Regions from separate parts of the Agromyces sp. NPDC055661 genome, predicted to be linked through region 2. Evidence: predicted binding sites of a transcription regulator. Region 2 holds the regulator's gene; the other holds the start of a gene.
What was found. The regulator LexA, encoded in region 2, represses DNA repair genes until DNA is damaged. The targets are predictions, from matches to a motif close to TCGAACANNTGTTCGA.
Positions count from the first base shown of each region.

Region 1 (3,396 bases), on a different contig from region 2:
GCCCCGCCCGACCTCGCAGTCGACGAGCGTCGTGTCGGGGCCGATCACGGACCCGGTCGCGACGACCGTGGCGCCCTTGAGCTGCGTGCCGGGGCGGATCGTCACGTCGGGCTCGAGCGTCACGTCGAGGTCGATCCACGTGGTGGCCGGGTCCTCGATCGTGACGCCGGCGAGCTGCCAGCCGCGCACGATGAGTGCGTTGAGGCGGGCTGCGGTCTCGGACAGCTGCGCGCGGTCGTTGATGCCCGCGACGAGCCACGGCTCGGACACCGGCACCGCCTCGACCTCGGAGCCCGCCGAACGCAGCAGCTGGATCACGTCGGTGAGGTACTTCTCGCCCTGCGCGTTGTCGGTCGTGAGGTTCGCGAGCTGGTCGCGCAGGGCGCCCGCGCCGAACGCGTAGATGCCGGCGTTGATCTCGTCGATCGCCCGCTCGTCGTCGCTGGCGTCCTTCTGCTCCACGATGCGGTCGAACGCGCCGTGGTCGTCGCGCACGACGCGGCCGTAGCCCGTGGGGTCGTCGTAGAACGCCGAGAGCACGGATGCCTGCGCGGCATGGCCGCGGTGACGCTCGAGGAAGGCGGCGAGCGTGTCGGCGTCGAGGAGCGGCACGTCGCCGTTGAGCACGAGCACCTCCCCCGCGAAGTCGTCGGGGAGCACCGCGACGGCCTGCTCGACGGCACGTCCGGTGCCGGGGATCTCGTCCTGGTCGACGACGACCGTGCCGGGCAGCGTCGCCTCGACGGCGGCGGCGACCTGGTCGCGCTCGTGCCGGACGACGGCGATCACGTGCGCGGCGTCGAGCGCCTGCGCCGTGCGCAGCACGTGGGCCACGATCGGCGACCCCGCGAGGGGGTGCAGGAGCTTCGGGGTGGCGGATTTCATGCGCGTGCCCTGGCCGGCGGCGAGCACGATGATGGCGAGTTGCTGGTCCATGCTCCGCCACCAGGATTCGAACCTGGTCCTCACAGCTCCAAAGGCTGTCGTGCTGCCGTTACACCATGGCGGACTGCGCGGGGGTCGGGCCCTGCGCCGCCCACAAGTCTGCCATGGCGCACGGGCGCGGCCCTGCGGCATCCGCTCGCCGTGGACTGCCGTGGACGCCGCCGCTCGGCCTCGGCCCCACCGCCGGCGGTGGGATGATGGCGGGATGACCGATGCTGACGAGGTCGACCGGATCGTGGGCGACTGGGAGCGCGAGCGTCCCGACCTCGACTTCGCGCCGTTGCAGGTGCTCTCGCGCGTGGCGCGGCTCTCGAAGCACCTCGACCGGGCACGGCGGCAGGCGTTCGCGCGCTCGGAGCTCGAGGCATCCGAGTTCGACGTGCTCTCGGCCCTGCGGCGCGCGGGCACGCCGTACCGGCTCTCGCCGAAGCAGCTGCTGCAGCAGACGCTCGTCTCGAGCGGGACGATGACGAACCGCATCGACCGGCTCGTGGAGCGCGGGCTCGTGTCGCGCCAGACCGACCCGAACGACGGACGCGGCATCCTCGTCGAGATGAGCCCCGCCGGCCTCACCCGCGTCGACGCCGCGATCACGCGGCTCGTCGACGCCGAGTCCGAGCTGCTCGAGAGCCTGCCGGCCGCCGAGCAGAAGCGACTCGCGGGACTGCTGCGCAAGCTCAGCCTCGGGTTCGACTGAGCGCGCGCGTCACGGAGTCGTGGTGCTGTCTCGCGTCCGGCTCGGCATCGCGTTCGAGCTGGGTCCTACGCGAGCCGGACGGCCTTCTCGGTGAAGTAGGTCACCTCGCCGTCGACATCCTCCACCCCGAAGACGAACTTGCCGGAGGGAGTGGCCCGGACATCGACGACCGTGCCGCGTCCGCGCGCCGTGACCACGACGGCTCCCGGCGTGAAGATGGTTTCGCTCATACGCCAGATCATGCGGGAGACGGGGGGTGGTCCGCCTCCCCCGTGAGGCGGATCCTGGCTTCCGCATCCGACCGGGCTTCCTCGCGAGTTCTCCACAAGTGCTCGAACATACGTTCGAATCTCGATAGAATCGACGCATGCCGATGGCGATCGCGACTCCCCGTCCAGGGATCGCACCTGCGCCCGAATCCTCGCCCTTCGCGATCGCCCAAGACGGCCTCGCCGGGTTGGTCGACGCCGCGGTCCAGGCACGCCGGCTGGAGGCGATGCAGGCGGCGATGCGCGTCGACGTGATCAATCTCGCCGTCGACTACGCGATGCGCAGCGCTGATGCGTTCACGGCGCCGTCCCTCTCGCCCGAGCGTCGACGTGAGGTCGCCCGACGTGCCGTGATCGCCGAGCTCGCGACGGCGTTGCGGCTCCCTGAGCGCACCATGACGCGACTCGTGTCGGAGTCGTGGACGCTCGCGAACCAGCTCCCCGCGACCCTCGCGGCCCTTCGCGTGGGCGACATCGATGAGTCGCACGCGCGTGTCGTCATCGACGAGACTGCGGATGTGACCGATGCCGCGGTACGAGCCCGTCTCGATGTCGAGCTCGTCGAGCGCGCCGCGACGATGACGGCGGCGAGCCTCCGTCGGGTCGCTCGACGCCTGCGCGAGTCCGTGCAGGCGGAATCGCTCGCGGAACGCCATGCACAGGCGCTCGCCGAACGCCGGGTCGAGCTCGAGCCCGCGCGCGACGGCATGGCATGGCTCCACCTGCACCTCTCGGCGAGCGATGCGTTGCTGATCCGCAACCGGCTCGACCGGGTGGCCGCCGAAGTGAGCGGCGGGGCAGGCGAGGCGTCAGCCGTGGCCGATGCCCGCACCCCCGATCAACTCCGTGCGGATGTCGCACGCGACCTGCTGCTGCATGGCGTCCCGCCGATCGGCGAGGCGTTCCATGTCGCCGCGGCAACCGTGAGACCGTCGGTGCACGTGACCGTGCCGGTGCTCACGCTCCTCGGCCTCGACGACGTGCCCGCCGACCTCGAGGGCTACGGCCCGATCGACCCCGAGACGGCCCGACGGCTCGCCGCGCAGGCGCCCTCGTTCACGCGCATCCTCACCCACCCGGTGTCGGGCACGGTGCTCGACGTCGACCGCACCACGTACCGTCCGCCCGCCGACCTCGCGAAGTGGCTGCGAGTGCGCGACGAGAGCTGCCGGTTCCCGGGCTGCAACCGGCGGGCCGCTCGATGCGAGCTCGACCACACCGAAGGCTGGGCCGACCTCGGCAGCACGAGCTTCGACAACCTCGCGCACCTCTGCCCGTACCATCACCACCTGAAGCACGAGTCGTCCTGGTCGGTGCGACATCTCGAGCACGGAACACTCGAGTGGCGCTCCCCGGCCGGTCGTCGATACGTCACCGAGGCGTCGGTGCGGATCCCGGCGCGCGCTGCGCCCCACCCGGCTCGAGCAGAGCGCCTCGATCCGGTCGACCCCTCCCGTTCTCGGGATGGGACGCCTCCCGAGACCC
Region 1 is NZ_JBSHHC010000002.1:44,465-47,860, reverse strand. Features, by position in the region: gene glmU (bifunctional UDP-N-acetylglucosamine diphosphorylase/glucosamine-1-phosphate N-acetyltransferase GlmU) at 1-936, opposite strand, end outside; tRNA gene ACWGO8_RS13750 (tRNA-Gln) at 938-1,009, opposite strand; gene ACWGO8_RS13745 (MarR family winged helix-turn-helix transcriptional regulator) at 1,151-1,642, shown strand; gene ACWGO8_RS13740 (hypothetical protein) at 1,708-1,872, opposite strand; gene ACWGO8_RS13735 (DUF222 domain-containing protein) at 2,010-3,396, shown strand, end outside.
Region 1: a site for LexA is predicted at 1,975-1,990, ahead of ACWGO8_RS13735 (DUF222 domain-containing protein). Genes of this name have one in related genera too.

Region 2 (3,396 bases):
GAAACCGAGCCGGGCCAGCTCGGTGGAGATCCGCTCGCGCTGCGCGCGGATCTCGCCGACCATCGCGAGCATCTCGTCGGAGTGCGCGAGGGCGCCGAGAGCCGCCGCCTGCGTGAGCGCCGACAGGTGGTAGGGCAGGCGCACCAGGCGGAGCGCGTCGACGACCGCGGGGTCGGCCGCGAGGTAGCCGACACGCGCGCCCGCGAAGGCGAACGCCTTGCTCATCGTGCGCGACACGAGGAGGCGCGGCCGGCCCTCGAGCAGCGTGAGCGCACTCGGCGTGCCGGGATCGGCGAACTCGATGTACGCCTCGTCGACCACGACGATGCCGCGCGCGGCATCCGCCACCGCGGCGATCGTCTCGAGCGACAGGGGCGTGCCCGTGGGGTTGTTCGGCGCGCAGAGCAGCACGAGGTCGGGGTCGTGCTCGCGCACTGCGGCCACGGCCGTCTCGGGCGAGAGCTCGAACTCGTCGTCGCGCTCGGCCGTGATCCACTCGGTGCCGGTGCCCGAGGCGAGCAGCCCGTACATGGAGTACGTCGGCGCGAAGCCGAGCACGCTGCGACCCGGTCCGCCGAATGCCTGCAGGATGTGCTGGAGCACCTCGTTCGAGCCGTTCGCCGCCCAGATGCGGTCGATGTCGAGGCCGTGTCCGAGGTAGTCGGCCAGCGCGCGGCGGAGCGCCGTGAACTCGCGATCGGGGTACCGGTTGAGACTGAGGATCGCCGCCGCCACGCGAGCGACGATGTCGTGCGCGACGTCCTCGGGAATGGGATGCGTGTTCTCGTTGACGTTGAGCGCGACCGGGACGGACTTCTGCGGCGCACCGTAGGGCGTGCGGCCGCGGAGGTCGTCGCGGATGGGCAGGTCGTCGAGGCTCGTCACCAGTCCATGCTAGCCACGGGCGCAGGCGCGCCCCGCGGCCGTGACGTCATGGGACGACGGGGAGCGCGAGCCGCTGTCCGGGCTCGACCACGGCGTCGTCGAGACCGTTGAGGCGGATGATCTCGTCGATCAGGACGCGCGGGTCGCCGTCGGGCGCGAGCGACTCGGCGATGGCCCAGAGCGAGTCGCCCTGGCCGATGGTGACGTACTCGAACGAGGAGGCGGGCGCCGACGAACCGCCCTGGGCCGCGGCGCCGCCCGAACCGAGGACGGTGACGAGCGCCCAGACCACGAGCGGCAGCGAGGCGAGCGCGGTGAAGACGATGCGCCCGCGCCGCGTCAGCCGGAGCCGAGTCGCGGTGCGCGGTGCGGACTCCACCGTCATGGTGCGGGTCGGTACGATCGCTGCGCTCATCTCACACCTCCTGGACGAGTCGCACCCGGCCCTCGGCCGGGAGGGCCGGATGCGAAGCTCTGTTCCGAATATATCTTCGAATGTTCGAAGCTGCAAGCATCCGATCCGCTGGAATGTGCCCGCGGATTCCGCGACACACTCGAACGAATGTTTGCCGCACCGACATCAGCCGGATACAGTTTCGAATGTTCGACCACAGTCGATCAGAGACCACCGACATCCGGTCGCGAAGGGCCGAAACGAGGGGCGGAGACCGTGAGCACCGACATCGACGACGTGCGGGAGCAGGGCCGGGCGCGCCGCCGCAAGAGCCTCAGCGCCAAGCAGGTCGCCATCCTCGAGGCCATCCAGCGCTCGGTGTCGAGTCGCGGCTACCCGCCGAGCATGCGCGAGATCGGCGACGCGGTCGGCCTCTCGTCCCTCTCGAGCGTGACGCACCAGCTCAACCAGCTCGAGCTGGCCGGCTACCTGCGCCGCGACCCCAACCGGCCCCGCGCCCTCGAGGTGCTCATCGAGCTGCCCGGCTCCGCCGATCGCGCGCCCTCCGCCGGCGAGCCGGTGCCCGTCGGCGACGCCGCGATGGTCCCGCTCGTGGGTCGCATCGCCGCCGGCATCCCCATCACGGCCGAGCAGCAGATCGACGAGGTCTTCCCGCTCCCCCGCCAGCTCGTCGGCAAGGGCGAGCTGTTCATCCTCAAGGTCGTCGGCGACTCGATGATCGACGCGGCCATCTGCGACGGCGACTGGGTCGTCGTGCGCTCCCAGCGCACCGCCGAGAACGGCGAGATCGTCGCGGCCATGCTCGACGGCGAGGCCACGGTCAAGGTGTTCCGCCAGCGCGACGGCCACACGTGGCTGCTCCCCCGCAACAGCGCGTTCGAGCCGATCCTCGGCGACCACGCCGAGGTGCTCGGCAAGGTCGTGGCGGTCCTCCGCGCCGTCTAGGCGGCGACTGCCAAGGCCGCCTGGGGCTGCGCCTTCGCGACCCCGCGGAGCCAGTCGACGACCGTGTCCATGAAGCGGGCGTGGTCGTCGCGGAACACGGTGTGGCCCGTTCCCTCGACGGTCTCGACCGTCATGCCCTGGCGGCGCAGCTGCGCCGCGACGCGCTCCGTGATGAGCAGGCTCTTCTCGGCGAGCACGACGAGGCTGGGCGCGACGAGCCGGGCCGGCGGCACGAGCGGACGTGTGTCGGCGAAGCCGAGGATCGTGCGGCGGTCCCAGTCCCGCAGCGTCGCGAGCTCGATGTCGACGTCGGCCGCGCTCCACTTCGGGTTCATCCGCACGAGCGCCGAGCGCTTCGGTCGCGGCGCGACCGCGAAGAACGCCTTGAACGCCCAGCCGCGGATGCCGGTCGGGAACGAGAACGCCGGGTCGATGTAGATCGCGGCCCGCGGCGCCATGCGGTCGGCGACGAGGCTGGCCACGAGGCCCCCGAGCGAGTGGCCCATGACCACGTCGGGCGGCCCGTCGATGAGCGGCGCGAGGGTCTCGACGACGTCGTCCGCCCAGGCGGCGGGCGAGTACCGGCGGGCGCGCGGGCTGCGTCCGTGCCCGGCCAGGTCGACGGCGAGCACGCGGAACCCGTGCTCGCGGAGCTCGGCGGTCACGCGGTGCCAGGCTCGCGAATCCGACATGATGCCGTGGATGAGCACGGCCGTCTTCGAACCGCTGCCGGATTCGTTCACCGCGAGACGCATGGGCCGACCGTACGCGATCCACCTGTGCGATCGCCCGACGGCAGCCGAGGGGTTGCCACATGCAGGTCCATGCGCAGGCGACGACGAGGGCGGATGCCGCGAGCCCGCGGCATCCGCCCCCTCGTCGTTGCGGACTACTCGGCCAGCACGGGCTCCGAGAGCTCGGCGCGCACGGCACGCGTCGCCTCGATGATGTGCTCGAGCGAGGCGACGGTCTCGTCGTAGCCGCGCGTCTTCAGGCCGCAGTCGGGGTTGACCCACAGCTTCGACGCCGGGATCTCGGCGACGGCCCGCTCGAGGAGCGCCTGCACCTCGGCGGCGCTCGGCACGCGCGGCGAATGGATGTCGTAGACGCCCGGCCCGATGCCGTGGTCGAAGCCGCTCGTCGACAGGTCG
Region 2 is NZ_JBSHHC010000001.1:45,132-48,527, forward strand. Features, by position in the region: gene ACWGO8_RS00195 (histidinol-phosphate transaminase) at 1-885, opposite strand, end outside; gene ACWGO8_RS00200 (LysM peptidoglycan-binding domain-containing protein) at 932-1,300, opposite strand; gene lexA (transcriptional repressor LexA) at 1,568-2,245, shown strand; gene ACWGO8_RS00210 (alpha/beta fold hydrolase) at 2,242-3,000, opposite strand; gene metE (5-methyltetrahydropteroyltriglutamate--homocysteine S-methyltransferase) at 3,135-3,396, opposite strand, start outside.